4 regions of the Streptomyces sp. NPDC041068 genome follow, and region 3 is predicted to be linked to each of the others. Evidence: riboswitches for the same ligand, from Rfam matches in the RefSeq annotation. Region 3 holds a riboswitch; each other region holds the start of a gene.

Region 1 (7,714 bases), on a different contig from region 3:
CGATCGTCGCGAACAGCTTCGCGATCCGCTGGATAGCCACCGCCACCGCCGACCCCACCAGCGCCGACACCCTCGGCGCGACCGTCATCGCCCCGATCGTCGAGGAGAGCGCGAAGGCGGCGGCGGTCCTGCTCGTCTTCCTCTTCCGCAGACGCGACTTCACGGGCATCGTCGACGGCGTCGTCATAGCGGGGGTGACCGCGACCGGCTTCGCGTTCACCGAGAACATCCTCTACCTGGGCAACGCCTACGTCACCGACCAGCTCAGCAGTGACAGCGGCCTTGCCTCCGTGACGGCGGCGACCTTCTTCGTACGCGTCGTCATGTCGCCGTTCGCGCATCCGCTGTTCACGGTCCTGACCGGCATCGGCTTCGGCATCGCGGCGCTCAGCGCCGACCGTCAGCAGGTGCGCCGCGTGCTGCTCCCGCTCGCCGGGCTGCTGCTCGCGATGGGCATGCACGCGCTGTGGAACGGCTCGGCGGTCTTCGGGCAGTACGGCTTCTTCACCGTGTACGCGCTCTTCATGCTGCCCTCGTTCGGCCTGCTGACCTGGCTGGCGATCTGGACCCGGCAGCGCGAGCTGCGCACGATCCGCGCCGAGCTGCCCGTGTACGCGGCGGCGGGCTGGCTCACCCCACCCGAGCCGTACGCGCTGGGCTCGATGCGCGCCCGCGCCCTGGCCCGCGACTACGCGTCGTACACCTGGGGCAAGGCGGCGGCCCGCACGGTCGTGGAGTACCAGCAGTACGCGACGTCCCTTGCGGCGCTGCGCCACCGGGGCCGCCGCGGCCGGGCCGGCGCCGACTTCGTCGTACGCGAGCGCGAGCTGCTGGAGAAGCTCTGGGAGCGCCGCGAGCCGGCCCGCCCCGCCCTCGCGTACGCGGCCCAGGCGACGGCGCCAGTCATGCCCCCCATGCCGTACGCGGCGTACGGCATGCCGCCCTACGGGCCCGCCCCCTACGGCCCTCCCCCGTACGGGCAGCCGCAGCCCTACCCGGCCTACGGCTATCCGACGTACAACCCCTACCGCTCCTGAAAAGGACGGGGCGTCAGGCGGAGGCAGCCGTCAGCGCCGCGACCTCCGCCTCCGTCAGCTCCAGGTCCGCCACCGCGAGCAGCGCGGGCAGCTGCTCGACCGTGCGCGCGGAGGCGATCGGCGCCGCCACGGTGGGCTGGGCCGCGAGCCAGGCGAGCGCCACCGTCGCGACCTCGGCACCACGCGCCTCGGCGATCTCGTCGAGCGCGGCGATGACGCGGTCGCCCCGCTCGGTGCCCGCGTACTCCGCGACCTTGCCGCTGCGCGCGCTCTCGACCTTCGTACCCGGGCGGTACTTGCCGGTGAGGAAGCCGGACGCGAGCGCGTAGTAGGGGACGGCCGCGAGGCCGGAGCGCGAGGCGACCTCCTGGAGCGGGCCCTCGTAGGTGTCGCGGGAGACGAGGTTGTAGTGCGGCTGCAGCGCGACGTAGCGCGCGAGGCCCTCGCGGTCGGAGAAGTCGAGGGACTCCTGGAGCCGCTCGGGCGTGATGTTGGAGGCGGCGACGGCCCGCACCTTGCCGGCCCGCACCAGCTCGTCGAGGGCACCGATGATCTCTTCCACGGGGACCGACGGGTCGTCGTAGTGCGTGTAGTAGAGGTCGATGTAGTCGGTGCCGAGGCGCTGCAGGGACGCGTCGGCGGCACCCTTGATGGTGCTCGCGGACAGGCCCTTGTACTCGGGGAGGGCGCCGACCTTCGTCGCGATGACGACGTCGGAACGGTTGCCGCGCTCGGCCAGCCACTCACCGATGAGGGTCTCGGACTCGCCGCCCTTGTTGCCCTCCACCCAGAACGAGTAGGCGTCAGCGGTGTCGATGAAGTTGCCGCCCGCCGCGGTGTAGGCGTCGAGCACGGCGAAGGACGCCGCGCGGTCGGCGGTCCAGCCGAAGACGTTGCCGCCGAGGGAGAGGGGGAAGACCTCGAGGTCGGATGAGCCAAGTGTACGAAGAGACGTCATACGTTCCTCAACACGCTTACCGGAAGCGGAATTCCGCAACAGCCGCGGCCGTCCGGGTACATCGATCCGCCGTCCGGGCACGCCGAACCGTCGTCCGGATACACCGAACCGGCAGCCCTGGCGTCGGGGGGTCGCCGCCAGGACCGCCGGGGTTCCGGGGGTACGTCAGAGGTTGAGCCCCCGTCAGGGGTTGAGGCCCTTGCCCTGCAGCCAGCCGAGGGGGTCGATGCCGGTGCCGTCGGGCGTGTGGACCTCCAGGTGGAGGTGCGGCCCGGTGACGTTGCCGGTCGCGCCGACGCGGCCGATGACCTCGCCCGTGGTGACCTTCTGTCCGGCGCTGACGTTCAGCGAGGACTGGTGGCAGTACCAGATCTCCGTGCCGTCCTCGAGCTCCAGGACGGTGCGGTAGCCGTACGCGCCCGCCCAGCCGGCCTCCTTGACGGTGCCGGTGTGCACGGCCTTGAGCGGGGTGCCGGTGGGCGCCGCGAAGTCGAGGCCGGTGTGGTGGCCGGAGGACCACATGGATCCCGCGTCGCCGAAGTGCGAGGTGAGGGTGTACGAGGAGGTGGGGATGGCATAGCTCTTGGCGAGCTTGGCCAGGCGCTCGGCCTCGGCCTTGGCCTTCCTGGCCTCCTCTTCCTTCTTCTTCTTGGCGGCGGCCTTGGCCTCCGCCTCCTTCTCGGCGGCCTTCTGCTGTGCGGCGGCCTCGTCGGCGGCCTTCTTGACGGCGGCGTCCTCGGCCGCGGTCTGCACGGCGGCGTCCGCCTGGTCCTGCTGGTTCTCGGCCTGCTGCATGATGCGGGCGCGCAGTGCCTCGCCCGCGTCGGTGGTGCCCTGCTCGGCGTCGGCGGTGCTGACACCGGCGGCGGTGAGGGGGGCCGAGGCGGCCGCGGCGGTCGTGGTGTCCGACGTGTCGTCGTCGGATATCAAAGAGCCCACGCCCGGAAGGGACTTGGCCTCGGGGAGCGAGTCGGTGACGGTGCCCAGGTCGGGCATCGATATGGAGACCGGCGGCTTGCCGCCCTGCGCGGTGGCGATGCCGCCCGCGCCGACGGCGGCGATGACGCCCACGCCGAGGACGGTGGAGCTGCGGGCGAGTCCGCCGCCGCTCTTCTTGTGCACACGGTGCCTGCCGCGGACGGGACGGATGGACTCCTCGGTGGGATTCCACTCCTCGAAGGGTTCCTCGTCGTACGAACCGAAGTCGTCGTCATTCGGCACGTACACGGCTCGGGGGGCAGGCCGGTTGGACGCCACTGGGGCGCACTCCTTTCCTTCCTTCTCGCCTACCGGGTTAGCTGACGGGTTCGGAGCAGGAAGGTCTCCTACGAACATCTGGCACGGATGCACAGATGCCCGATTCACCCCAAGTTGGTGGTTCCCCGGCTCCCTTGCGGGATTAGGCGCGTGCGCACGGAGCCGCCTCGAGTGACGGCTGGGACGACCGCGCTGCGTTATCGAACGTTAATAGACGGCGGGTCGGTATTCCAAGCCGTTCCGGTTGATCGTTAACGCTCTTCGGCCGTACTTACCGGGACACCGGGGTTCGGAACGGGGCGAGTTGCCCCCGCATGCACGCGCACCGGAGCTTCACATTCCCTTGACAGTGCGTCAGTTGTTATGCGGAGGGGTGCACTTCAGTCACTGGGCGTCACGGCGGGATCGTCGGCGGCCGGCCGCCGCACCGCGAGGAGCGCCATGTCGTCGGTCGCACCGCCGCCGGTGTGCCGCCGCACCTCCTCGGTGAGCGCGGCGAGCAGCGCGTGCGGTCCCCCGCGCCCCGGGAAGATCCGCCCGCCGAGCCGGGCCGCGGGATCGTAGAACTCCCCCGCCACGTCGCGCGCCTCGGACAGGCCGTCCGTGTACAGGAGCAGCATCGCGCCGGGCGGGAAGTCGGTCTCGTCGGCCCGGTCCGGCCAGGTGCCGAGGTCGCCCATGCCGAGCGGCAGGGCGGGCTCGCTCGCGGAGAGCACGCACAGGCGCCCGTCCCCGCGCAGCAGCAGCGGTGCCGGGTGCCCGCGATTGATCAGCCGTACGACGCCCTCGCCGTGCCGGATCTCGGCGAGGACCGCGGTGGTGAACCCCTCGAAGGCGTCGAGCCCGTCGCGCCGGGTGCCCTCACGCGCGAGGGCCCGCTCCAGGCGCTGCGCGACCGCCTCCAGGGTGGCCTCCTGCTCGGCGGCCTCGCGGAAGGCACCGATGACGACGGCGACCGCGGCGACCGCACCCATGCCCTTGCCGCGTACGTCGCCGACGATGAGCCGTACGCCGTGCGGGGTGTCCTGCACCGCGTACAGATCGCCCCCGATGAACGCGTCGGCCTGCGCGGCCTCGTACCGCGCCGCGATGTCGAGACCGCCGATGCGGGCGTCCGGCTCGGGCAGCACGGCGCGCTGGGTGGCCTCGGCGATGGAGCGGGCGGTGGCGAGCTTGGCGTTGCCGCGGCGGACGACGCGGTTGATGACGATCGCGAGCGCGGCGACGGTCATCACGGTGATCAGCTCGGTGACGGCCTCGACATGGCTGGCGACGGCCCTGCCGTAGTGCAGGAAGAAGACGGCGGCCGAGGCCGCGATGCCGGTCAGAACGGTGTTGGCCAGCGAGTAGAAGGGGGCGGCGATCAGCGGGGCGGCCGTGAAGAGGGGGGCCGCGGTGAACTCCGGCGGGGTGAACGCGTCGAAGACGACGCCGACGATGAGGAGCAGGAAGGGCAGGGACCGCACGAAGGCCCACTCGTGGGTGGCTTCCTGGGTGGTGGCACCGCTGTCGCCGGATCCTCCTCGCTGCCCCACCGCTTGTCTCCCGCCGACTCCGCGCCCATCACCGCGCTCCGTCCAGGCTTCCCGCAGCGGGGGAAGGGTGCGACCTGATGTGGGCCGACCGGGTTACGGAGAGCAGGGACGGCCGAGGGTCCGGGACGGCCGGGGGGCACGGGACGGCCGAAGGCACGGGATCACGAAAACACCGAGGGCCCGGGACCAATCAATGGTCCCGGGCCCTCGGCCTTCAGTAGCGGGGACAGGATTTGAACCTGCGACCTCTGGGTTATGAGCCCAGCGAGCTACCGAGCTGCTCCACCCCGCGTCGGTGAACACAACAGTACGCCATCCGGAGGGGTGCGTCGAACCACTTAGGCGTTGCCCGCGTGCGTGAGGGTCTCCCAGGCCACGAAGAGGTCGTCCGTACCCTCGGGCCGCCGCTGCTCGGTGTACTTCGCGGTCTGCGGCATCTCCAGCTTCAGCCGCCCCTGCAGATGGTTCAGCCCGACCTCCGTGTCGGGCCCCATGTCGCGTTGCACCGTGCCGCCGCACAGCCAGTCAGGGGCCTTGGCGCCCAGCTGGTACTCGGAGTGGAACTCGAAGGCGGCCCGCAGCCGCTCCCGCACCTCCCCGTACAGGTCGACGCCCTGGTGGTGGGCGGTCTCCGCCATGTGGGACGTGGCGGCGAGTGAGTAGCTGGCGTGCTTGAAGTTGCGGCAGGTCTCCTGGGAGAGCCCGTCGACGAAGGTGTCCTGTCCGAACCAGTACTTCTTCAGCTCGGCGGCGGTGTCGATGCCGCTGCCCTCCGGGGAGACGGGCAGCTTCCCGTCGGACTCCAGATAGAAGTACGCGGGCACGCGCGTCCTGAAGTGGTGCACGGCCTTCTCGAAGGTGGCGTGGTCGTCGAGGAAGACGGCCATGGCCATGGTGGCGTCGGCCATCACGAGGTCCCAGTTGCCGTTGAAGTCGGCGGACCCGTCCTTGACCTGCGGCAGATAGGCGTTGCGCAACATCCGCTCGAACCGCAGCAGTTGGCCGTCGGTCCAGCCGTCGTAGGTGTACCGCACGGCCTCGGCGGCGCGGGCCCAGGACGAGGCGGCCCAGGCGGTCTGCAGCCCGGCGTTGGCCTCGGTGTGCTTGGTGATCACCTTCGACCAGGCGTCCATGATCTGCACGGCCTTCTCGGCGTGTGCGCGGTCCTTGGTGACGTTCCAGAGAAGGGCCTGGGTGTACGCGGCCAGGGCGTCCTCACGCTCTTCGACGCAGCCGCGGCCGGGGCGGGTGTCGGGCGGGCACTCCACGACGGCGTACGGAGTCGCCTGGTAGTCGGCGGCCCCGTACTTGCTGTCGCGCATCTGCTCGAACGCCGTCAGCCAGGGCTGATCCTGGGCCTGGACGTGCGCGCGGGCCCGGTCGAGCTGCGCCTTGCTGACGAGTACGCCGGGATGAGTGAACGGCAGGTCGAGCGGCCGAGCAGCGGCGGTCCGGCCACCCGAACCACCACCCGAGCCCCCGCCGCCGCAGGCGGCGGCAAGGGCGAGAAGGGGCACAAGCACGAGCACAAGAACACACCGCCCAGCCCCACCGTCACGAGCCGCCATGCCGCACCTCCGGGTCGACCCCAGCAAACCTGGCAGTCCAGCGTGTCCCGCAGCCTTGCCGCCCGCACGGCTGACCTACTCCGTTCGGGCGGCCCACGGCGCACGGACACCACGGCGCCCCGCCGGGCCGAAGCCGGGCGGGGCGCCGTGGTGTCGTACGCGATGGGGGTGAGGGTCAGGCCGCCATGGTCAGGCCGCCGTGGTGAGGTCGCTCGTGCGGGTGGGCTCGGGCTGGGCCTCGGTCGCCTGCGGGGTCTTGCGGTCGCGGATGAGGACGACGGCCAGGGCGGCCGCGGCCAGGACGCCCGCGGCGCCGGCCCAGAAGCTGGCGGACATCGCCTCGGTGAAGGCTTCGCGGGCCACCGTGGCGAGGGCGGTGTCGCCGGAGGAGGCGGCCAGGGCGAGGGCGTCGGAGACGGAGTGGCCAGCGGCGGCGGGGGCCGAGTCGGGCATGGCGTCGGTGTAGGTGCGGGAGAGGACGGTGCCGAGGACGGCGACGCCGAGGGCCGCGCCGGCCTGCTGGACGGTGTCGTTGAGGGCGGAGCCGACGCCGGCGTGCTCGGCGGGGACCGCGCTCATCAGGGCGGCGGTCGCCGCGGGCATCGCCAGGCCGCCGCCGACGCCGATCAGGACCATGGCTGCCGAGAGCATCCCGAACCCGGCGTCGGAGGGCAGGGAGGCGAGGGTGCCGAAGCCCGCGGCGATGACGGCCAGGCCGACGGCGGTCATCGGGCGGTTGCCGATCTTGTTGCCGAGGGTGGCGCCGACGCCGTTGAAGACCAGCGTGGCGACGGCCATCGGGGCGAAGGCGATGCCGGTCTTGGCGGGCGAGTAGCCGAGCACGAACTGCAGGTACTGGGTGAGGACCAGCATCAGGCCGCCGTTGGCGAAGGTGAGCAGGACCAGGGAGAAGCTGGCGCCGCTGAAGACGCGGTTGCGGAAGAGCGAGAGCGGCACCATCGGCGATTCGGTGCGCAGCTCCCAGATCACGAAGGCGGCCAGGGAGACGAGGGCGACGCCGAGCGAGAGCTGCGTGCTCATGTGACCGAGGCCGGCCTCGGCGGACTCAATGATCGTCCACACCAGCGCGGTCATGCCGACCACCGAAAGGATCATGCCCAGCGGATCGGCCTTGCGGGCGGGGCCCTTGGACTCCGGCATCAGAACGAGCGCGGCGACGATGGCGAGGGCGGCGATCGGGACGTTCATCAGGAAGACCGAGCCCCACCAGAAGTGGGCGATGAGCACGCCGCCGAGCACGGGCCCGCCGACCAGGCCGACCGCGGCCACCGCGCTCCAGGCGCCGATCGCCTTGCGGCGCTCCTCGTCGTCGAAGACGGTGATCAGGATCGACAGCGT
Region 2 (7,714 bases), on a different contig from region 3:
ACGGCTCGATGCTGGCGGCGGCCAGGTCCGACCTGCGGGCGCGTGCGGAGGCGGGTGACGGCGACGTGATGCGGGCCCTGGGGGAGTTCGCCGGTAGCGCGGGGGACATCGCGGATGCCAGGCACTGGTACGGCAGGCTGGTGGACCTCGACCGGGGCAGCGCGCTGCCCGTCGGCGAGGACCTCCTGGAACTCGGCGAGTACACCGAAGCCGCCCGGTACATGGAGATGGCCGCGGCCGACGGCAGCCGCTGGGCGGCGAGCGCACTCGCCCGGCTGCACCTCGACCGCGCCGAGCACTGGCTCGCGCGCGCCGCCGAGCAGGGCGACGAGAAGGCCGCCGCCACCCTCGCTCACCTGCGGTCCGGCCCGGAGAGGAAGCCGGATACCGTCAAGGAGTGACCGAAAAGACCGTCCCGTCCGCAGCCGCGGACGACCCGGAGACCCCGCCCGAGGCCCAGGGGCCCGAGCTCTTCACCTGGGAGTTCGCCACCGACCCCTACCCCGCTTACGCCTGGCTCCGGGAGAACGAAGCCGTCAGCAAGCAGCGGCTGCCCAGCGGGGTCGAGGCCTGGCTCGTCACTCGGTACGCGGACGCCCGGCAGGCCCTCGCCGACCAGCAGCTCAGCAAGAACCCGGCCCATCACGACGAGCCCGCGCACGCGAAGAGCAAGACCGGCATCCCGGGTGAGCGCAGCGCCAACCTGATGACGCATCTGCTCAACATCGACCCGCCGGACCACACCCGCCTCCGGCGCCTCGTCTCCAAGGCGTTCACCCCGCGCCGCGTCGCCGAATTCGCACCACGGGTACAGGAGTTGACGGACGACCTCATCGACCGGTTCGTCGAGGAAGGCACCGCCGACCTCATCCACGAGTTCGCCTTCCCCCTCCCCATCTACGCCATCTGCGACCTGCTCGGCGTCCCGCGCGAGGACCAGGACGACTTCCGCGACTGGGCGGGCATGATGATCCGGCACGGCGGGGGCCCGCGGGGCGGTGTCGCGCGGTCCGTGAAGAAGATGCGCGGCTATCTCGCCGAGCTGATCCACAGGAAGCGCCTCGACCCCGGCGACGACCTCATCTCCGGCCTCATCCGCGCCTCCGACCACGGCGAGCACCTCACCGAGAACGAGGCCGCCGCGATGGCCTTCATCCTTCTCTTCGCCGGGTTCGAGACGACCGTCAACCTCATCGGCAACGGCATGTACGCCCTGCTCACCCACCCCGAGCAGCGCGAGCGGCTGCAGAAGGCGATCCAGGAGGGCGACACCGCACTCCTGGAGACCGGTGTGGAGGAACTGCTCCGCTTCGACGGGCCCGTCGAGCTCGCCACCTGGCGCTTCGCCACCGAGCCGCTCAGCATCGGTGGCCAGGACATCGCCGCGGGCGACCCCGTCCTCGTCGTGCTCGCCGCCGCCGACCGCGACCCCGCCCGCTTCGACGACCCCGACACCCTCGACCTGTCGCGCCGCGACAACCAGCACCTCGGATACGGGCACGGAATCCACTACTGCCTCGGCGCCCCGCTCGCCCGACTGGAGGGTCAGACCGCCCTCGCGACACTCCTGCGGCGCCTCCCCGATCTGCAACTCGCGGCGGATCCTGCCGATTTGCGGTGGCGTGGGGGACTGATCATGCGGGGACTGCGCACGCTGCCCGTGGAGTTCACAACCGCACAGAAAACGACGTCCGATTGACGCCGAACTGACGGGCCATCACGGATGTGACTTTTACGTGATCTCCGCTGCATCGACTTGTGACAAGCGTTCGACTGCGGCTACGTTCACGACGACTTGAGCGCCCCGGCGCCTCAAGTCGTCGCAGCAGTCTCCTGAAAGGCAACCGCATGCTCTCCGGCAATGGTCGTCACCGACGCCCCCGCCAGGCCCCGGCCCTCATCGTCGCGGCAGGAGTCACCGGATCAGCCATCGCCATCCCGCTGCTCGGCGCGACCAGCGCCAGTGCCGCCGAGACCACGACGTGGGAGAAGCTCGCCGAGTGCGAGAGCGGCGGCGCGTGGAGCGCCAATCCCGGCAACGGCTACTACGGAGGGCTCCAGCTCTCCCAGGAGACGTGGGAGCAGTACGGCGGCCTCGCGTACGCGCCGAGCGCCGACCAGGCGAGCCGCTCGCAGCAGATCGCCGTCGCCGAGCAGATCCTCGACGACCAGGGCACCGCCGCCTGGCCGAGCTGCGCCCCGATCGCGGGCCTCACTCAGGACGGCGCCGCGGCCGACGTCGACCCGGGCGCCCCGGTCACGCCGCAGCCCTCCGACACCTCCGACCCGTCCGGCTCGACCGGCTCCGGGGGCTCCGAGGACTCCAAGGACTCCAAGAACTCGGAGAAGGAGAAGGGCAAGGAGAAGGACAAGGGGAAGGACAAGGAGGAGGAGGGCTCCGGCAAGGCCGGCGGGTCGCCGGACGAGCCGTCCGACGAAGCCTCCGACTCCGCCGACCCCTCCGGCGACGCGAGCGACACGCCCGGCACGGGCGACAAGTCCCGAGACAAGAATCACGACGAGTCCGGCGACAAGGGCAGCAAGGAAGACAAGGGCGGGAAGGGCGACAAGGCCGACGGCAAGGGCGACTCCGGCAAGTCCGGCCAGAAGGACACCACTTCGCCCGAGCCCGAGGACTCGACCGAGCCCTCCGACTCTTCCGACGGCTCCAAGGACTCCGCGTCCGGCCGCCACCGCGGCGACCGCGCGGACGAGAGCCCGTCCGCCGGTGGTGAGGGTGACCGTCCCGGGCGGCACGCGTCGCGCGGCGGCGACCGCACGGACGAGGTCGCCGACGGGACGTACACGGTGCGCTCCGGGGACAGCCTCTCGGTCATCGCGCACGACCTCGACGTCGACGGCGGATGGCACGAGCTCTACAGCGAGAACAAGAAGACCGTCGGAGCCGACCCGGACCTCATCCTCCCCGGTCAGAGCCTCGATCTGGGCGAAAAGTAACGGAAGTTGACGAAGAGTCGGGCGGGGTCTTCGTGCCGAATGTCCGGTTTGGCGCGAGTGAGAGATGGGTCTCAGAAGACCTGATCGTCTTTGAAATTCGGTGGATTGCGTGGCTACGGTCGTGACCGCTCGCCACTGCGGGCCCCGCCGGTCGGTACGCCGAATCCTGCCAACGGCCGGACGGGAACAGTCGTCGCTCAAGAGCGCCGTAGGCAGGAGCGGGGGACCCAAGGTAAGTGCCGGAAACGGCTAGGGGTGAAGTCGCGCTCTAGGAAGCGCGGCCGGGCAACCACATCGGCCCGAACCCGACAGCTCACCTCGCAGGCGTCGGTGTAGGGGATCAACTCATGCTGCTTTCCGGCAAGGGCAAGCACCGTCGCCCGTCCAAGGCCACCCGTGTCGCCACGCTCGTCGGCGTCACCGGCGCGGCCGTCGCCGCCCCGCTGATGGCGGCCGGTTCGGCCAACGCCGCCACCGGTGCCGAGTGGGACGCGGTCGCCCAGTGCGAGTCCGGCGGCAACTGGGCCATCAACACCGGCAACGGCTACTACGGCGGCGTGCAGTTCTCCGCCTCCACCTGGGCCGCGTACGGCGGCACCAAGTACGCGCCCACCGCCGACAAGGCCACCAAGGCCCAGCAGATCGAGATCGCCGAGAAGGTCCTCGCGGGTCAGGGCAAGGGCGCCTGGCCGAGCTGTGGCGTCGGCCTCTCGGGCGCCGCGTACAACGGCGGCGGCTCGCAGCAGGAGACCCAGCAGCCGCAGCAGCAGACCAAGCCGCAGCCGCAGAAGACGCAGCAGCAGGCCGCTCCGCAGCAGCAGGCCCCGCAGCAGCAGGCCGCGCCGAAGCCGCAGCCGACGCCGCAGACCGAGACCAAGAAGACCGTCGAGACCCCGACCGGCAAGACGGTCAAGAAGGGCGACGGCGAGTACAAGGTCAAGACGGGCGACACCCTGTCCAAGATCGCCGAGGACCACAAGGTCAAGGGCGGCTGGCAGAAGGTCTACAAGCTCAACGGCGACATCATCGACGACGCCGACTTCATCTACCCGGGCCAGCAGCTGCACCTCAGCTAAAGGCCCCACCCCGGCCGTGCCTCGGCGGACGCACGGCCGGCCCCCGTCCCCACGGGCTCCCGGCCCCGGTGCGCGTATCCCCCGTACGCACCGGGGCCGGGCCATGTCCGCCCCCGAAATGCCGGAGCCCCCGGCCCCCCGCAGCCCGGCCCCGTGTTCGCCCCTAGCGAGCTACCAGTCAGTAGAAACGCGGCCTTCCGTCCCGTTTCCCAGGTATTTGGGCCCTTGGCCGTCCCACGGGACGGGCGGTCGGCTGGCCGAAGCTCCGGAGCCCGTTAGGCTCAGGAGACGCAGGGCCGAAGCGGCCTGCGTCATCGCGTATTCGCGTCACACTCCCAGAAGGAGATGCTCGTGCCGTCCATCGACGTCGTCGTAGCCCGGGAAATCCTGGACTCCCGAGGCAACCCCACGGTCGAGGTCGAGGTCGGCCTCGACGACGGCAGCACGGGTCGTGCCGCCGTTCCGTCCGGTGCCTCCACCGGTGCCTTCGAGGCCATCGAGCTCCGCGACGGTGACCCGAACCGTTACCAGGGCAAGGGTGTCGAGAAGGCCGTCCTCGCCGTCATCGAGCAGATCGGCCCGGAGCTCGTCGGCTACGACGCCACCGAGCAGCGTCTGATCGACCAGGCCATGTTCGACCTGGACGCCACCGACAACAAGGGCTCGCTCGGCGCCAACGCCATCCTCGGCGTCTCGCTCGCCGTCGCGCACGCCGCCTCCGAGGCCAGCGACCTGCCGCTGTTCCGCTACCTCGGCGGCCCGAACGCGCACCTGCTGCCCGTCCCGATGATGAACATCCTGAACGGTGGGTCGCACGCCGACTCCAACGTCGACATCCAGGAGTTCATGATCGCCCCGATCGGCGCGGAGTCCTTCTCCGAGGCCCTGCGCTGGGGCACCGAGGTCTACCACACCCTCAAGAAGGTCCTGAAGGACAAGGGTCTGTCGACCGGCCTCGGCGACGAGGGCGGCTTCGCCCCGAACCTGGACTCCAACCGCGCCGCCCTCGACCTCATCCTCGAGGCCATCAAGCAGGCCGGTTACGTCCCCGGCGAGCAGATCGCGCTCGCCCTCGACGTCGCCGCGTCCGAGTTCTACAAGGACGGCAAGTACCAGTTCGAGGGCAAGGAGCGCTCGGCCGCCGAGATGACCGAGTACTACGAGGAGCTCGTCGCCTCGTACCCGCTCGTCTCCATCGAGGACCCGCTGTTCGAGGACGACTGGGCCGGCTGGAACGTCATCACCGAGAAGCTCGGCGACAAGGTGCAGCTGGTGGGCGACGACCTGTTCGTCACCAACCCGGAGCGCCTGGCCCGCGGCATCGAGGAGAACTCGGCCAACGCCCTGCTCGTCAAGGTCAACCAGATCGGTTCGCTGACCGAGACCCTGGACGCCGTCGAGATGGCCCAGCGCAACGGCTTCAAGTGCATGATGTCCCACCGCTCCGGCGAGACCGAGGACGTCACCATCGCCGACCTGGCCGTCGCCACCAACTGCGGCCAGATCAAGACCGGCGCCCCGGCCCGCTCCGAGCGCGTCGCCAAGTACAACCAGCTCCTGCGCATCGAGGAGATCCTCGACGACGCCGCGGTCTACGCCGGCCGCAGCGCCTTCCCGCGCTTCAAGGGCTGATCAAGCGCGAGGCCCGGTCGTGACGCCGGGTTACCTACGTCCCCGCACGCGGTCCCGTACCGTGTGCGGGGACGTAGGTACGTTGAGGCGCCGGCGCGCTGCACTGGGGAGGCGGAACCATGGCCAAGGCCGGGACCAAGGACCGGTTCTCCACGGCGACCCGCCTCAAGCTGCTCGGCGAGCAGACCGCCGAGCGGGTCTACCGCTCGCAGACCAAGCGCCAGGCCCGCCGCTCCCGGCTCACCGGGCGCGCGGCCCTCCTCGCGCTCGTGCTCTGCTCCCTCGTCGTCGCGCTCGCGTACCCGATAAGGCAGTACGTCTCGCAGCGCGCCGAGATCGACGACCTGCGCCGGCAGAAGGCCGAGCGCCAGGAGGACGTCGAGAAGCTGCGCGACGAGAAGGCCCGCTGGCAGGACGACGCGTACGCGGAGCAGCGCATCCGGGACCGGCTGCACTACGTGATGCCGGGCGAGACCGGATTCACGGTGATCGACCCCGCGGCGGCGAAGAGCCGGCGCACGGACCAGGGGGCGGCCACACGCCCTTGGTACTCGAACGTCTGGGACGGCGTCGACAAGGCCGACCGCCCCGACGACTGACCCACGGACATGGAAAGACAGGCATGGAAACGCCCCCGCCGAGCACCCCGCGCACCGAGCCCACCGACGCCGACGTCGAGGCCTTCAAGCAGCAGCTCGGCCGCCCGCCGCGCGGCCTGCGGGCCATCGCGCACCGCTGCCCCTGCGGACAGCCGGACGTCGTCGAGACGGCGCCGCGCCTCCCGGACGGGACGCCCTTCCCGACGACGTACTACCTGACGTGCCCGAGGGCGGCCTCCGCGATCGGCACGCTGGAAGCCAACGGCGTCATGAAGGAGATGTCGGAGCGCCTCAAGACGGACCCCGAGCTCGCCGCCGCCTACCGCAAGGCCCACGAGGACTACATCGCGCGCCGCGACGAGATCGAGGTCCTGGAGGGCTTCCCGAGCGCGGGCGGCATGCCGGACCGCGTGAAGTGCCTGCACGTCCTGGTCGGCCACTCGCTGGCCGCGGGCCCCGGCGTGAACCCGCTGGGCGACGAGGCCATCGCGATGCTGCCCGAGTGGTGGGCCAAGGGGGCGTGCGTCACGCCGTGCGCCACCGAGGGCGCCGAGTGACCCGCGTCGCCGCCATCGACTGCGGCACGAACTCGATCCGCCTCCTGGTGGCGGACGCGGACCCGCTGACCGGTGAACTGGTCGACCTGGACCGGCGGATGACGGTCGTGCGGCTCGGCCAGGGCGTGGACAAGACGGGCCGCCTCGCCCAGGAGGCGCTTGACCGCACCTTCGCCGCCTGCCGCGAGTACGCCGCCGTCATCAAGGAGCACGGCGCCGAGAGGGTCCGCTTCGTGGCGACCTCCGCGTCCCGCGACGCCGAGAACCGCGAGGACTTCGTCCGCGGCGTCCTGGAGATCCTGGGCGTCGAGCCCGAGGTCATCTCCGGCGACCAGGAGGCGGAGTTCTCCTTCACGGGCGCGACCAAGGAGCTGACAGGCCGAGACGACCTCGCCAAGCCCTACCTGGTCGTGGACATCGGCGGCGGCTCCACCGAGTTCGTGGTCGGCACGGACCATGTGCGGGCGGCCCGCTCCGTCGACGTCGGCTGTGTCCGCATGACCGAGCGCCACCTCGTACGCGACGGGGCCGTCACCGATCCGCCGGCCCGGGAGCAGCTCGACGCGGTCCGCGCCGACATCGAGGCCGCCCTGGACCTGGCCGAGGAGACGGTGCCGCTCAAGGAGGCCCGTACGCTCGTCGGCCTCGCGGGCTCCGTGACCACCATCGCCGCGATCGCGCTGGGCCTTGAGACCTACGACTGGCAGGTCATCCACCACTCCCGCATCTCGTACGAGCAGGTCAGCGAGATCGTGAACGGCCTCGCGCACGCCACGCACGACGAGCGCGCGGCGATCCCGGTGATGCACCCGGGCCGCGTCGACGTCATCGCGGCGGGCGGGCTCGTCCTGCTCGCGATCATGGAGCGCGTCGGTGCCCGCGAGGTCGTCGT
Region 3 (7,714 bases):
TGGTCACCCTCACCCTCTCCAAGTCCTTCGGCAGCCAGGGCGGCGCCGTGCTCGGCTCCGCGAAGGTGATCCAGCATCTGGTGAACGCCGCCCGCACCTTCATCTTCGACACGGGTCTCGCGCCCGCCGCGGTGGGCGCCGCGCTCGCGGCCCTGCGCCTGCTGCGCCGTGAGCCCGAACGCGCCGCGCGTGCCCGCGAGGTCGCCGCCGAACTGCACCGGCGCCTGACGGCCGAGGGGCTCATGGCGGTACGTCCCGACGCCGCCGTCGTCTCCGTGCGCGCGCCGTCACCGGAGCAGGCCGTGCGCTGGGCGGCCGACTGCCGGGCCGCCGGGCTCGCGGTGGGGTGCTTCAGGCCGCCGTCGGTGCCGGACGGGATCTCACGGCTGCGACTGACCGCCCGCGCGGACCTCACCGACGCGCAGATCGTCGATGCCGTACGGGTGATCAGCCGCAACGCGCCGCGGTGAAGTGAACCGAGCCCACGAGGGGCCGGGCTCTGCTCACCGCAGGCTGGTGAGGAACGACTCCCAGGGGCCGGGGGAGAAGAGCAGGGCTGACCCTGCGATGTTCTTCGAGTCACGCACGGCGCACAGGCCGGTCAGCGGACCCGAGTCGAGTGTGGCCGTCTCGACGCAGTTGTTCATTCCGTTGCTGTAACTGCTGCGCTGCCACCGCGCACCTTGAAGGGTCGTGCTGGAAGGTACGTACCGAGGCATTGCGGTCATGTTGCCTCCTTCGCGCCGTCGCAGAGCCCGGCGATGAAATCCGTGGAGTCCTCGGGTGATAGCGCTTGTACCTGAAGGGAGTTGAAGGCCTCCGTGTACGCCTGGAGGTCTTCTTTCCGTTCGATGTAGAGGCTACTCGTCAAATGGTCGAGAACAACCACATCCAGATCAGCAATGTTCGGAAATGAAAAAATAACGAAAGGACCGATCAGGCCCGCATGCTCGCCGGCGGCGAAGGGCAGCACCTGAAGCCGCACATGCGGCAACAGGGCCACCTCTCGTAACCGTGTCAACTGCCCCGCGAAGACCTGCTCCCCGCCGACCGTGCGGCGCAGCACCGCCTCGTCCAGGATCACGCTCAGTCGCAGCGGAGGATCCGCGCGCAACACGTCCTGGCGGGCCAGGCGGACCTCCACCAGGGCGTCGACCTGCTCCTCCGGCAGGCCGCCGAGCGCGGCCCTGGTCACCGCGCGCGCGTACTCGGGGGTCTGCAACAGCCCTGGCACCACGGTGGTTTCGAGCGTGCGCACCCAACTCGCCTGGGATTCCAGGCTGATGAAGTCGCGATACGTGGCGGGCAGGAGATCGCGGTACGCCTTCCACCAGTGGTGGCGACCCTCGCCCGGGTCGTCGCTGCCCGCGAACGCGACCAGCAGATCGCTGAGTTGGGGGTCCTTCACCTCGTACGCCGCGAGCAGCAGCCGTACGTCGGCGGCCTTGACGCCGCTGCGACCCGTCTCGATCCGGCTCACCTTCGACTGGTGCCAGCCGACCTTGGCCGCGGCCTGGCTGCTGGTGAGTCCCGCGTGGGTGCGCAGCGCGCGCAGTTCGGCACCGAGCTGGCGGCGGCGCACCGCGGGGCCGTACTGCATGCCCGTCTCCTTCCGGATGAAGCCGTCGGGGATCCCGGCGGCAGAGCGGGGGCAGTAGGCGACAGTAGAGGAAGGACCAGTCTCTCGCCCAAATACGGTCTGCCGTAGCAGAGTTCACCGCTTCGAGCGACAGATATATGCACATCTCGGTGGATCGCCGCCCGTGACCGGCCAAGGAGTGGCAGGCTGGCGCGAAGCACCAGTTCGGGACTGTCCTCGAGTCATCCGCGACGAGTCGGAGACCGGTCCCGATGGGAAAGGGACAGCGTCGCCATGGCAGACCACCAGGAAGCCTCCGTCACTCTGCCGAGCGATCCTGCCTCGGTCCCCGCGGCCCGGAAATACGTCTCGCGCGTGCTCGCCGAATGGGGCCTGCCCGGCGACACCGAGGTGGCCGACACCATCAGGCTGATCGTCTCCGAACTCGCCACGAACGCCGTGCAGCACACCCTGGGACAGTCGCCGACCTTCACGGTGGACGTCGAGCTCGACCGGGACGAGCAGCTGCGGATCGGCGTCACCGACAGCCACCCCCGCTACCCCAAGCGGCTGCCCGCGGCGGTCCAGCAGGACAACGGCCGGGGCATGGTCATCATCCGCTGGCTGGCCGCCGAGTGCGGCGGCAGGCTCTCGGTCAGCCCCACCGACGAGGGCGGCAAGACCGTGTGGATCGCACTGCCGTGGACGGCGCGCGTCCAGCGCAGACACCGCGACCCCGCGCGCTGACGCCGCCCACCGGTCGGGGATCGCTCGCCGACCGCCGCTCGCTGCCCGCCGACCGCCGCCGGTCAGGCCGCACTCGCCGAGCGCCCGAAGACCCCGCGCAGCAGAGCCCGGAAGGAGTCCGCCGCCGGGCTCGACTCGTCGGTGCGGTGCACGACGGAGATGGTGCGCCGCAGATCGCCGGGTTCCAGGAGCCGCGTGCCGACGGGGGTCGCGGCGGTGCGCGCCACCATCTCGGGCACCACGGCGACGCCGAGCCCCGCACTGACCAGGGCGCAGACCAGCGCGTACCCGGGCGACTCGACGAGCACCGCGGGCGCGGCACCGGCCCGCGCGAGGGCCCGCTCCACGGCCTGCCGGGGCGGATGGTCCGGAGCCATGCTGATGAGCGGCTGCCCGGCGAGGTCGGCGAGCGGCAGCCGCGAGGCCGCGCCGGTGAGCGCGTGGCCGGGCCGGGTCACCAGGACCAGCTCCTCGACCAGGACCGGCTCGGCCGACACGGCGGCGGGCAGCGGCACCGGGTCCGCCGGCTCATAGGTGTGCGTGAGGGCCAGATCGACCTCGCCCGCCGCCACGGCCGCGACACCGAAGGGCGGTTCGTGCCCCGTCACCGTCAGCTCGACGTCCGGGTGGGCCCTGCGGAAGGCGCTCAGGACGGGCGGCAGCAGATGGATGCCGGCCGTCGGGAAGGTCGCGACGCGCAGCCGCCCGCCCGAGAGCCCGGCGAGCCGCGCCAGCTCGTGCCGCGCCCGCTCCATCTCGTCGAGCACCCGGCGGGCATGGCCCACGAGCAGCTCCCCCGCGCCGGTCAGCCGGGCCCCGCGGTGGTGACGTACGAGAAGAGCGGTGCCCGCCTCCCGCTCCAGCTTGGCGAGTTGCTGGGAGAGCGCGGGCACGGTGTAGCCGAGGCGCTCGGCGGCCCGGGTGATCGAACCGGCCTCGGAGACCGCGACGAGCGCGGCGAGACGCGTGGGGTCGTACATGGAAGCTCCCTGAACACCTGCACTCCCTAAACGCCTGCTTAAGGCAGACCCAGGATATTCCACATACCTGCTGAAGGCTTCGGCCGGGCACGCTGGGCGCATGGACGCACAACTGGTCGCCTTCACCTCGGTCGCCGCGGGCATGGTCGCCATGCCGGGCGCCGACTTCACCGTCGTCGTACGCAACGCCCTGGTCTCCCGGCGGGCCGGAGTCGCCTGTGCGGTCGGCGTCGCGGGCGGGCTCCTGGTGCACACGGCGCTGGCGGTCGCGGGTGTCGCCGCGGTGCTGGCCGCCGTGCCCGCGCTCTTCAGGGCGCTGCAACTCATCGGCGCCGGCTATGTGCTGGTCCTCGCCTACCGCGCGCTGCGCTCCGCGGCTCGGCCACGCACCGCGGCGGCGGGCGAACCCGCGGCGCAGGGCGGCGGACTGCGCGAGGGTTTCCTGACCAACGCCCTGAACCCCAAGGCGTCGATCACCTTCCTCAGCGTGCTGCCTCAGTTCGTGCCCGACGGCAGCCCCGCGATGCCCAGGACCTTGCTGCTCGCGTCGATCGTGGTGGCGCTGGCCCTGCTCTGGTTCCCGGTCGTGGCGCTGCTCGTGGACCGGCTCGGCAGGTGGCTGCGCAGGCCGCGCACCGCCCGCGCCGTCGAGGCCGTCACCGGCACCGCTCTCGGCGCATTGGGCCTGGTGCTCCTCCTCGAGCCCCTGATGGCATGACACCCGGCACCTCCTGCGCCGCCGCGACGGCGCGCGCCACCGGCCGCCGGACCAGGCGCGGCAGTACGCCCCACAGCCCGACGCACACCAGGAGCGTCCCCGCGCCCGCGACGACCCCTTCGACGCGCCCCGCCGTCACGTCGACGACGAGCAGCACCGAACCGGACAGCGCGAGCATCAGGACCCGCAGACCGACCTCGGCGAGCCGGGACGACACCTGCACGACGAGCGGCTTGGCGCGCTGCTGGAAGAGCGAGCGGTGCAGCGCGGCGGGCGCCGTGAACAGCGCCGCCGCGACCACGGCGAGCAGCAGCGTCGTGACGTAGGTGCCGCGCTGCACGGCGTCGAGCGAGGGGAACCGCGGGGTGAAGGCGAGGGTGAGCAGGAAGGCGAAGAGGATCTGCACCCCGGTCTGCGTCACCCTCAGCTCCTGGAGCAGCTCCCCGAAGTTGCGGTCGGCGCGCTCCAACGGCGTTTCGTTGCGAGCGGTACAGGAAAAGTCGTCGGACATGCCGGACGGGTATCCCGGCCGGCGCGCTCCACGCACCGGCACCTGACGGTGCGAGGCGCGCGCCGGACCGACCGCGGCGGGGTCAGCGGACCCGGCCGTACCAGACGCTGTTGGACCAGATCTTCTCCAGACGCACCACGGTCCCCGTCTTGGGGGCGTGCCAGATCTTGTTGTTACCCGCGTAGATCCCGACGTGGTAGACGTTCCGGCCGGAGTGGAAGAACACCAGGTCGCCCTTGGTGCGCTGGGACTTCGAGATGTGCTTGGTCTTGTTGTACTGCGCGGCGGCGGTGCGCGGCAGCTTCTTGCCCGTCTTGTTGAAGGAGTAGAGCGTCAGGCCCGAGCAGTCGAACCGGTTGGGACCCGCGGCGCCGTAGCGGTACGGGGAGCCCTTCTTGGACGCCGCGATCTTGAGCGCCTTCGTCCCGTGTGTGGCCGCCTCGGCCTCCGACGCGAGCCCGGGGGCCACGACGGTGCCGCCTACGACGGCGAGCGTGAGGACCGATGCGGCACCGGTCCTGCTGAGCAGCGACGGAACATGATTCAGCGCAGTCATGCGCAACCCTTCGTCAGCCGCCTGTGAAGGATGACCTGTCGGGTTCGGGCAGGCGAAGATGCCCGGCCGCGTCGTGCTCTGCGGCTTCACCCCAAGGGCGTCGTCCGGACTTCCCGGACGGGCCCGTCATGCCTGGGTCCTCCACTCCTGCCGTTGCACCGATGTCGACCGGTCATCCGGGTGGCGGCAGGACTCGGCGTCCGCCCGGACCGCCCCGCCGCTGTGGCGGGGGCTTGTCGTCGGAAGGGATCTTGACCCGACAAGGGCGAAAAAACCGAGCCGAAACGGCGTTTTGTGAGGCTCCTCACGACTGACCCGTTCGGGTGGACACCGACGAATTGGGGTTACGGAGGGATGGTCTGACGATGGCTCGACCAGCATCGGAATGTGCTATTCCGCCCGCGCTGTACACACCTGGCGCAACTCTCCACGGCTCGTCGGCGGACGCCTCGCTACGCCGTCCGAAGTAGCCCTTCTGGTCCGTTTCGAAGCGGTCCGGGACGTTCCGGTGGAGGGTGCGTGGCGCTCGGCGCGGGGGTCAACTGCCGGGCGGGGGCGGCACGGTGACCCGCCGGGACCGCCGCTCGCCGTCGAGGACGCGCAGGGCCTCGGCGAGCGTGGTGGCGTGCACCTCGCTCTCGCCCCGCTGGTGCATGAGGGTGAGCGCGTCCCGCAGGGCGGTCGCCCTGCCGACCAGGGCCTGGGCGGCACGCAGTCCGCCGTACGTGTGCCCGGATCGCGCCGGGTTGATCCTGCCGACCAGGTCGACGACCTCGAGATAGCGGTCGATCAGGTCGGCCTCGGCGCGGGTCAGGGCCGGCAGGGGAGGGAGTTCGGGCGGCAGCATCGAGGGCTCACCTCGGGTCGCGCGCGGCGAGCGAGGTCTTGCGGTTCGGGATGATCCGGTCCACGAGTCCGTACTCCAGGGCCGCCTGCGCGTCGAGGATCTTGTCCCGCTCGATGTCCGCGGTGATCCGCTCGGGGCTCTGCCCCGTGTGCCTGACGAGCATCTCCTCCAGCATCCGGCGGCTGCGCAGCATCTCGTCGGCCTGGATCGCGAGGTCGCTGGCCTGGCCCTGGAACGGCTCGGTGACGGAGGGCTGATGGATCAGCACACGCGCGCCGGGCAGCGCGAACCGCTTGCCGGGGGTGCCGGCGGCGAGCAGCACGGCGGCGGTGGACGCGGCCTGGCCGAGGCAGGTCGTCTCCACGTCGCAGGTGACGAACCGCATCGTGTCGTAGATCGCGGTCATCGCGGTGAACGAGCCGCCGGGGGAGTTGATGTAGAGCGAGATGTCGCGGTCCGGCGCGAGGTGCTCCAGGTGCATGAACTGGGCCATCACGTCGTTCGCCGAGGTGTTGTCGATGGGGGTGCCGAGGAAGACGATCCGCTCTTCGAGGAGCTTGGAGTACGGATCCAGGGTCCTCGTCCCCGAGCTGGTGCGTTCGGTGAACTCGGGCAGGACGTAACGGGCGGACGGACGATTCATGGCACGCCTTTCGTCTTCCGGTCGCGGGGCGGTCCGGTCTCTGTAAAAAATGTACAGGACGTACGTTCCGTGGGGCGAGGAAATGTGGTGTCGGGCGGTACGTGATCCGCGTAACCTCTTCGGGTCATGGGGCGAGACGTGGTGGAACGGGACGAACGGGCGCTGCTCGCCCTCGAAGTGGAGGTCATCCACGGCCTCGGGCCGGTGGCGAAGGGCGGGCTGCCGACGGTGACCGATCCGGCGGTGCAGGCGGTCCTTGCCTGGTCGCCGCGAGCGCGGGTGCTGGCGCTGGGGGAGGGCGTCGCCCCGCCGAGCGACGGTGGCGGCTTCGGAGTCGACGGGGAGCCGTACGCGCCGGGCGAGCCCCCGGGTGTCCTCGTGCGGCTGGCCTCCGCTCTGACGGCGGCCGGTGAACCGGCCGCCGTCGAGGGCGGCCCCTGCTTCACCTTCCCGGACCCGCTCGCCGCGGCCCCCGCCGCACCCCTGCCCCTCCTGCTCTCGGACGACCAAGGGCGGGACGCGGCACGGCAGTTGACCCGTCCCGACAACTGGCAGCCCGGCGAGTGGGCGGAGCTGATCTCCGGGGCGGCGGGGGAGTGGGCGATGGCCGTGCACGACGGCGCGCCCGTGTCGATCTGCCACACCCCCGCCGCGAACGCCCGCGCGGCGGAGGCCGGCATCTGGACCCGCCCGGACTTCCGCGGCCGCGGCCTCGCCCCGGCCGCGGCCGCCGCCTGGTCCCACCGCGTGCGTCGCGACAAAGAGGTGCTCTTCTACAGCACCACGGCCGCCAACCGGGCCTCCCGCTCGGTGGCCCGCGCCCTCGGTCTCGCCCCGCTCGGCTGGATCTGGACGGTGCGCTGAGCGGTCACGTCACGGGCGTCAGGCCCAGGGGCCGGGCAGGAGGTCGCTCTCCGTGGCCTCCGCGCGCGTACGCAACCGGCGTGCCGAGCCGGACTCCACGACCAGGACGTCGGGCACGTGGTCCTCCAGGAAGCGCAGGTGACCGACGGTGCCGACCGTCGTCGTCCGGGCCGCGAGCCACGCGACGAGGGAGCGCAGGGCGTCGAACTCGTCGGGGTGCACCTCCTGGCGGACGGTGAGGGACCAGCCCCGCTCGCCCCGCTGCAGTT
Region 4 (7,714 bases), on a different contig from region 3:
CGGGAACTTCGTCAGGTGTCAGCACGCTTGCATACAGTGGCAGGACTGACAGCAATTGTTCTGATCCAGTGTTCTGATCCAGCGATGATCCAGCGATCGAAGGGACGTACATGCCCATGGGTCACACGGCCACGGCCGAGGCCGGCTCCGGCGGCCTGACAGCGACCGAGCACCGGCTGGCCAACGGCCTGCGCGTGGTGCTCTCCGAGGACCACCTGACCCCGGTCGCCGCGGTCTGCCTCTGGTACGACGTCGGCTCGCGCCACGAGGTCAAGGGGCGAACCGGCCTCGCGCACCTCTTCGAGCACCTCATGTTCCAGGGCTCGAAGCAGGTGCACGGCAATGGCCACTTCGAGCTGGTCCAGGGAGCGGGCGGTTCGCTCAACGGCACGACGAGCTTCGAGCGCACCAACTACTTCGAGACCATGCCCGCCCACCAGTTGGAGCTGGCCCTGTGGCTCGAGGCCGACCGGATGGGCTCGCTGCTCTCCGCGCTCGACGAGGAGTCCATGGAGAACCAGCGCGACGTCGTCAAGAACGAGCGCCGCCAGCGCTACGACAACGTCCCGTACGGCACGGCCTTCGAGAAGCTCACCGCCCTCTCGTACCCCGAGGGCCACCCCTACCACCACACGCCGATCGGCTCCATGGCCGACCTGGACGCGGCCACCCTGGAAGACGCGCGCAACTTCTTCCGTACGTACTACGCGCCCAACAACGCCGTCCTCTCCGTGGTCGGTGACATCGACCCGGAGCAGACGCTCGCCTGGGTCGAGAAGTACTTCGGGTCGATCCCCTCGCACGACGGCAAGCAGCCGCCGCGCGACGGCTCCCTGCCCGAGCGCATCGGCGAGGAGCTGCGCGAGGTCGTCGAGGAGGAGGTCCCGGCCCGCGCCCTGATGGCCGCCTACCGCCTTCCGGAGGACGGCACGCGCGCGTGCGATGCGGCCGACCTCGCCCTCACCGTCCTCGGCAGCGGCGAGTCCTCGCGGCTCTACAACCGGCTCGTGCGCCGTGACCGCACCGCCGTCGCCGCCGGGTTCGGCCTGCTGCGCCTCGCCGGAGCGCCCTCGCTCGGCTGGCTGGACGTGAAGACCTCCGGCGACGTCGAGGTGCCCGTCATCGAGGCCGCCGTCGACGAGGAGCTCGCCCGCTTCGCCGCGGAGGGCCCCACTCCGGAGGAGATGGAGCGCGCCCAGGCGCAGTTGGAGCGCGAGTGGCTCGACCGGCTCGGCACGGTCGCGGGCCGCGCCGACGAACTGTGCCGGTACGCCGTCCTGTTCGGCGACCCGCAGCTCGCCCTCACCGCTGTCCAGCGCGTCCTCGCCGTCACCGCGGAAGAGGTCCAGGAGGTCGCCGAGGCCCGGCTGCGCCCGGACAACCGCGCGGTGCTCGTGTACGAGCCCGTGTCCGCCGCCGACGAGACCGCCGACGAGAACACCGGTGACGCCGAGGAAGAGGAGGCGGCGAAGTGACCGAGGCCGCGACGATGCAGTTCCATCCCCAGCCCCAGGCGGGCACGGCCAAGCCGTGGGCCTTCCCCGCGCCCGAGCGCGGCGCGCTCCCCAACGGCCTCACCGTGCTGCGCTGCCACCGCCCCGGCCAGCAGGTCGTCGCCGTCGAGATCCACCTCGAAGCGCCCCTGGACGCCGAGCCCGAGGGCCTCGACGGCGTCGCCACGATCATGGCGAGGGCCTTCAACGAGGGCACGGACAAGCACTCCGCCGAGGAGTTCGCCGCCGAGCTCGACCGCTGCGGTGCGACGCTCGACGCGCACGCCGACCACCCCGGTGTCCGCGTCTCCCTCGAAGTGCCGGTCTCCCGCCTCCCGAAGGCGCTCGGCCTGCTCGCCGACGCCCTGCGCGCCCCCGCCTTCGCGGACAGCGAGATCGAGCGTCTCGTACGCAACCGCCTGGACGAGATCCCGCACGAGGCCGCCAACCCGGCGCGCCGCGCCGCCAAGGAGCTCTCCAAGCAGCTCTTCCCGGCCACCTCGCGCATGTCGCGCCCGCGCCAGGGCACCGAGGAGACGGTCACCGCCATCGACTCGGCGGCGGTCCGGGCCTTCTACGAGAAGCACGTCCGGCCCGCCACGGCCACCCTCGTCGTGGTCGGCGACCTGGCGGGCACCGACCTGGACGCCGTCCTCGCGGACACCGTCGGCACCTGGACGGGCGGCACGGCCGAGCCGCTCCCGGTGCCTCCGGTGACCGCCGACGACACCGGCCGCGTCGTCATCGTGGACCGCCCGGGAGCCGTCCAGACGCAGCTCCTGATCGGCCGCATCGGCGCGGACCGCCACGACCGGGTCTGGCCGGCCCAGGTGCTCGGCACGTACTGCCTGGGCGGCACCCTCACCTCGCGCCTGGACCGCGTCCTGCGCGAGGAGAAGGGATACACCTACGGCGTACGGGCGTTCAGCCAGGTCCTGCGCTCCGCCCCGGACGGCACGGGCGCGGCCATGCTCGCCATCAGCGGCTCGGTCGACACCGCGTCCACGGGGCCCGCGCTCGACGACCTCTGGAAGGTCCTGCGCACCCTCGCCGCCGAGGGCCTCACGGACGCCGAGCGCGACGTGGCCGTGCAGAACCTGGTGGGCGTCGCCCCGCTCAAGTACGAGATGGCGGCCTCCGTGGCGGCCACGCTCGCCGACCAGGTCGAGCAGAACCTCCCGGACGACTTCCAGGCGCAGCTGTACCGGCAGTTGGCCGCCACCGGCACCGTGGAGGCCACCGCCGCGGTCGTGAGCGCCTTCCCGGAGGACCACCTGGTGACGATCCTCGTCGGGGACGCCGCGCAGATCGAGGAGCCCGTCAGGGCCCTCGGGATCGGCGACGTGAGCGTGGTCACGGGCTGAGTGGCAGTCAGGACATATCGGGACCCCGGCGACTGTTTCGGCCGCCGGGGTCCTCATATGTCCGAATTCATATGGAGGTTGCCTGTCTGGCGTGTGGCGTGCGCTACAAAAGCCGAGTTCTGTTTGTCGATTGACAGATGTCCCGCTTAGCGTCGGTCCGGCTGTCCGTCACGCAGTACGCCGCGTCCGCGGCACCGGACAGTCATCGCCGAGTCCCCGTACGGCGCGAGCCAGGGGAGCCGGGGACCCACATGTCCCCTGGGGTGAATCGGGCACCTTGCCGCGAGGCGAGGGATCCGTAGGAGACCTTCCTGCTCCGAACCCGTCAGCTAACCCGGTAGGCGAGAAGGAAGGAAAGGATCAGCCGCTTCATGGCGTTCACCCGTGCCACCGGGAAGCACCGTCGTCCGAGCCGCCTGACGCGCACGACCGCGAACGCCGCGGGCGTCGCCGCGCTCACCACCACCGGCGTCATCGGAGGCCTCGCGGGTCCGGCGTTCGCCGCGGCCGACGACGCGGCCATCGAGCACACCGGCCTCACCCAGGCGATCTCCGTGGGCGACTCGCTCGCCGCGAGCATCGACGCGCAGGCCGCCGCGCAGCAGCAGGCCGCCGACGACGCCGCTGCCGCCCAGAAGGCCGAAGAGGCCGCCAAGAAGAAGGCGGCCGAGGAGAAGCGCAAGGCCGAGGCCGAGGCCAAGGCGAAGGCCAAGAAGGAGCGCGAGGCCAAGGAGCGCGCCGCCCGCGAGGCCGAGCGCAAGCGCCTGAACACCTACGTCTCGCCGATCAGCGGCTCGTACGTCTCCACGGGCTACAAGACCGGCGGTGCCATGTGGTCCTCCGGCAGCCACACCGGCGTCGACTTCCACGCCGCGTCCGGCACCACGGTCCACGCGGTCGGCTCCGGCACCGTCGTCGAGGCCGGCTGGGGCGGTGCCTACGGCAACAACGTGGTCATCAAGATGAACGACGGCACGTACACCCAGTACGGCCACATGTCGTCCCTCAGCGTCACCGTCGGCCAGACGGTGACCCCGGGCCAGCAGATAGGCCTCTCGGGCTCCACCGGCAACTCCAGTGGCCCCCACCTCCACTTCGAGGCCCGCACCGGCGAGGACTACGGCTCGGACATCGACCCGGTCTCGTACCTGCGCTCGCACGGCGTCAACGTCTGACGGCTCCCGTACGGCTCCGAAAGCCCCGGCTCGCACAGAGCCGGGGCTTTCTCCGTTCTTGGCCAAAAGATATCCATGGATTCCGGTCCGCCGTCGGAAATTCCGGCGCCCTGCAATAGAGTCACGGAACGAGCGAGAACGAGCGTCGGTCGACCGCGTTTCGCGGGGATTAAGGCGGAGGTCCGGTCATGCGCATTCCCGCGCAGTCGGTATGCACGGCGATCCGGGACGACATTGTCTCCGGTGTCCACGAAAGGGGCGGCCGGCTCACCGAGGAACTCCTCGCGCGCCGCTACGGCGTCTCCCGTGTCCCCGTGCGCGAGGCCCTGCGCACCCTGGAGGCCGAGGGGTTCGTCGTCACGCGCAGGCACGCGGGCGCGTGCGTCGCCGAGCCGACGGAGCAGGAGGCCGCCGACTTCCTGGAGATACGGATGCTGCTCGAACCGCTCGCCGCGGCCCGTGCGGCGCAGCGCCGCACCGACGCGCACCTCAAGGTCCTGCGCGGCCTCGTCAGGCTGGGCCAGGAGCGGTGCAGGAGCGGGCGCGGGGAGGATCTGCGCGCGCTGGGCGGCTGGTTCCACGAGACGCTCGTCCAGGCGTCCGGCAGCCCGGGGCTCAGCGCGCTGCTCACCCAGCTCCGGCACAAGATCGCCTGGCTGTACGTCGTGCAGCAGCCGGCGGCGCCGACCGAGTCCTGGTCCGAGTACGCCGCGATCGTCGACGCGGTGGCCCGCGGGGACGCGGAGCGGGCCAGGGCGCTCACCGCCGCGCACGCCGAGCGGGCGACGGGCGTGCACCGATGGCGCCATGCGCAGGCGCCTGCGCCTGCGCGGCCTGACGGTCGGGCGTATGTGAGGGATTCGCAACATCCCGTAAACACGGCGGGCCTCCGGAATTAACGGAGGCGCCGTATACAAAGAGAGGGAATTTCGCACGGCCTGCTCTGCCGTGCGCGCGTTTCTTTTTTGATCCCGAAAACGTCTTGCGCATACGTCGATGGGGTCACCCGGAATTCCGGGTGACCCCATCGACGTATTGCTGAAGAACGTGTCCCAGAAGGAACGTGTCCTAGACCGTCTCCGGAAGCTCCTCGAGCCCCTCGGCGACCAGCTTCGCCAGACGGTCGAGGGCGGCGTCCGCACCCTCGGCGTCGGAGGCGAGCACGATCTCCTCGCCGCCCTGGGCGCCCAGGCCGAGCACCGCGAGCATCGAGGCGGCGTTGACCGGGTTGCCGTCGGCCTTGGCGATCGTCACGGGGACGCCGGCGGCCGTGGCCGCGCGGACGAAGATGGAGGCGGGTCGGGCGTGAAGGCCCTCGGCCCAGCCGACGTTGACGCGGCGCTCAGCCATGTGTTGCTGCCCTTCCAGGTGTCTCACACTTGTCTAGACCAGTGTCTCATGCCGTCGCGGGTGCTCTGCCGGACGTACGTCCCGCTCCCGGTCGCCTTTCGACCTCTCCTAGCCTGCCCCGGGCCCGGCGGCCGCGCGACCCGTACCCTGGGCCCCATGCAGCCCCCGTCGGATCAGCAGGATCGGCACGACCACCCCTCCCACTGGGAAGCCGATGTGGTGCTGCGCGACGGGGGGACCGCCCGGATCAGGCCCATCACGGCCGAGGACGCGGACCGCCTCGTCAGCTTCTACGAGCAGGTCTCGGACGAGTCGAAGTACTACCGCTTCTTTGCGCCCTATCCGCGCCTGTCCGCCAAGGACGTGCACCGCTTCACCCACCACGACCAGGTGGACCGGGTGGGGCTCGCGGCCACCGTGGGCGGCGAGTTCATCGCCACCGTGCGCTACGACCGCATCGACGAGCGCGGCATGGCCGCCAGCGCGCCCGCCGACGAGGCCGAGGTCGCCTTCCTCGTGCAGGACGCCCACCAGGGCAGGGGAGTGGCCTCCACGCTCCTCGAACACATCGCGGCCGTCGCCAGGGAGCGCGGCATCCGCCGTTTCGCGGCCGAGGTGCTGCCCGCCAACACCAAGATGATCAAGGTCTTCACGGACGCCGGCTATCAGCAGAAGCGCAGCTTCGAGGACGGTGTCGTCCGCCTGGAGTTCGACCTGGAGCCGACCGACCGCTCGCTCGCCGTGCAGCGCGCCCGCGAACATCGGGCCGAGGCCAGGTCGGTGCAGCGGCTGCTCACCCCGGGGTCGGTGGCCGTGATCGGCGTCGGCCGGATCGCCGGCGGCGTGGGCCGCAGCGTGCTGCGCAACCTCCGGGACTCCGGCTTCACCGGGAGCCTGTACGCGGTCAACGCCGCGTTCGACGAGGGGACCGAGATCGACGGCGTGCCCGCGCACCGCTCGGTGGCGGCCATCGAGGAGCCCGTGGACCTCGCGGTGGTCGCCGTGCCCGCCGACCGGGTGCCGCAGGTCGTCGCCGAGTGCGGCGAGCGGGGCGTGCGGGGCCTGGTGGTGCTCTCCGCCGGGTACGCGGAGAGCGGCGCCGAGGGGCGCGAGCGGCAGCGCGAACTGGTGCGCCAGGCACGGTCGTACGGCATGCGGCTCATCGGCCCCAACGCCTTCGGTGTCATCAACACCTCTCCGCAGACACGGCTCAACGCCTCGCTCGCGCCGCAGTCCCCCGCGCGCGGGCGGATCGGTCTGTTCACCCAGTCCGGCGCGATCGGCATCGCGCTCCTGTCCGGCCTGCACCGCAGGGGCGCGGGGCTCTCCACGTTCGTCGGCTCGGGCAACCGCGCGGACGTGTCCGGCAACGACGTACTCCAGTACTGGTACGAGGACCCGGACACCGACGTCACGCTGATGTACCTGGAGACCATCGGCAACCCGCGCAAGTTCACCCGCCTCGCGCGGCGTTCGGCGACCGCCAAGCCGCTCGTCGTGGTGCAGGGCGCCCGGCACAGCGGCATCGCGCCCACCGGGCACGCGGTGCAGGCGACCCGCCTCCCGCACGCCACGGTGTCCGCGCTGCTGCGCCAGGCGGGAGTCATCCGCGTCGACACGGTCACCGAGATGGTCGACGCGGGGCTGCTGCTCGCGGGACAGCCGCTGCCGTCCGGGCCCCGCGTCGGCATCCTCGGGAACTCCGAGTCCCTCGGGCTCCTCACGTACGACGCGTGCGTCGCCGACGGGCTGCGGCCGCTGCCGCCGCGCGATCTGACGACCGGGGCCACACCGGCCGACTTCCGGGTCGCGCTCGCCGAGGCGCTGTCGGACGACGCGTGCGACGCGGTGATCGTCAACGCGATTCCCTGGGTGGGCGATGACGGGACCACCGCGGATCCGGAGACGCTGGCCACGGAGCTGCGCCTCGCGGCCGCGGGGTGGCCCGCGAAGCCGGTGGCCGTGGTTCATGTGGAGCTCGGAGGGCTCGCCGAAGCTTTGTCGGCTGCTGCCAGCACACGGCCTGATGCTCCTGTTTCGGTACCCGGCGGTGAGAGTTGTGCCCACCCGTTCCGCCGTGCGGAACGCCTGCCCACAACGGGAACGGACACGGCAGTGGAGCCGCCTGCGGAGGAGTACAGGATCCCCGCCTACCCCGCCGCCGAGCGTGCCGTCCGGGCCCTCGCCGAAGCCGTCAGGTACGCCCAGTGGCGGCGCGAGGCCGCCGAGCCGGGGAGAGTGCACGAGTACGACGACATCGACGAGAGCGGCGCCGCGGACCGCATCGCGGAGCTGCTCGCCAAGGACGGCGGGGACCCCCGCGGCGCCACCC

The links. Region 3 has a riboswitch for cyclic di-AMP ahead of AB0B50_RS26935 (C40 family peptidase). Riboswitches for the same ligand answer to the same signal wherever they lie in the genome.
Region 1: it holds a riboswitch for cyclic di-AMP, as region 3 does, so the genes downstream of both, AB0B50_RS30985 (M23 family metallopeptidase) here and AB0B50_RS26935 (C40 family peptidase) in region 3, are expected to answer to the same signal.
Region 2: it holds a riboswitch for cyclic di-AMP, as region 3 does, so the genes downstream of both, AB0B50_RS33200 (transglycosylase family protein) here and AB0B50_RS26935 (C40 family peptidase) in region 3, are expected to answer to the same signal.
Region 4: it holds a riboswitch for cyclic di-AMP, as region 3 does, so the genes downstream of both, AB0B50_RS36735 (M23 family metallopeptidase) here and AB0B50_RS26935 (C40 family peptidase) in region 3, are expected to answer to the same signal.

Annotation. Positions count from the first base shown of each region.
Region 1 is NZ_JBEZCG010000014.1:261,980-269,693, reverse strand. It holds gene AB0B50_RS30995 (PrsW family intramembrane metalloprotease) at 1-1,037, shown strand, start outside; gene AB0B50_RS30990 (aldo/keto reductase) at 1,051-1,995, opposite strand; gene AB0B50_RS30985 (M23 family metallopeptidase) at 2,179-3,252, opposite strand; cyclic di-AMP (ydaO/yuaA leader) riboswitch at 3,264-3,411, opposite strand; gene AB0B50_RS30980 (PP2C family protein-serine/threonine phosphatase) at 3,633-4,787, opposite strand; tRNA gene AB0B50_RS30975 (tRNA-Met) at 5,006-5,079, opposite strand; gene AB0B50_RS30970 (alginate lyase family protein) at 5,126-6,310, opposite strand; gene AB0B50_RS30965 (MFS transporter) at 6,545-7,714, opposite strand, start outside.
Region 2 is NZ_JBEZCG010000016.1:239,636-247,349, forward strand. It holds gene AB0B50_RS33185 (hypothetical protein) at 1-401, shown strand, start outside; gene AB0B50_RS33190 (cytochrome P450) at 398-1,699, shown strand; gene AB0B50_RS33195 (transglycosylase family protein) at 1,849-2,958, shown strand; cyclic di-AMP (ydaO/yuaA leader) riboswitch at 3,153-3,301, shown strand; gene AB0B50_RS33200 (transglycosylase family protein) at 3,306-4,034, shown strand; gene eno (phosphopyruvate hydratase) at 4,380-5,666, shown strand; gene AB0B50_RS33210 (septum formation initiator family protein) at 5,786-6,265, shown strand; gene AB0B50_RS33215 (DUF501 domain-containing protein) at 6,289-6,822, shown strand; gene AB0B50_RS33220 (Ppx/GppA phosphatase family protein) at 6,819-7,714, shown strand, end outside.
Region 3 is NZ_JBEZCG010000012.1:63,677-71,390, forward strand. It holds gene AB0B50_RS26900 (8-amino-7-oxononanoate synthase) at 1-470, shown strand, start outside; gene AB0B50_RS26905 (DUF397 domain-containing protein) at 504-728, opposite strand; gene AB0B50_RS26910 (helix-turn-helix transcriptional regulator) at 725-1,600, opposite strand; gene AB0B50_RS26915 (ATP-binding protein) at 1,874-2,326, shown strand; gene AB0B50_RS26920 (LysR family transcriptional regulator) at 2,389-3,306, opposite strand; gene AB0B50_RS26925 (LysE family translocator) at 3,407-4,024, shown strand; gene AB0B50_RS26930 (DUF6328 family protein) at 3,963-4,535, opposite strand; gene AB0B50_RS26935 (C40 family peptidase) at 4,618-5,091, opposite strand; cyclic di-AMP (ydaO/yuaA leader) riboswitch at 5,095-5,271, opposite strand; gene AB0B50_RS26940 (hypothetical protein) at 5,630-5,938, opposite strand; gene AB0B50_RS26945 (ATP-dependent Clp protease proteolytic subunit) at 5,946-6,581, opposite strand; gene AB0B50_RS26950 (GNAT family N-acetyltransferase) at 6,708-7,445, shown strand; gene AB0B50_RS26955 (hypothetical protein) at 7,464-7,714, opposite strand, start outside.
Region 4 is NZ_JBEZCG010000020.1:114,522-122,235, forward strand. It holds gene AB0B50_RS36725 (pitrilysin family protein) at 111-1,475, shown strand; gene AB0B50_RS36730 (pitrilysin family protein) at 1,472-2,857, shown strand; cyclic di-AMP (ydaO/yuaA leader) riboswitch at 3,054-3,216, shown strand; gene AB0B50_RS36735 (M23 family metallopeptidase) at 3,229-4,032, shown strand; gene AB0B50_RS36740 (GntR family transcriptional regulator) at 4,221-4,931, shown strand; gene AB0B50_RS36745 (HPr family phosphocarrier protein) at 5,101-5,382, opposite strand; gene AB0B50_RS36750 (GNAT family N-acetyltransferase) at 5,539-7,714, shown strand, end outside.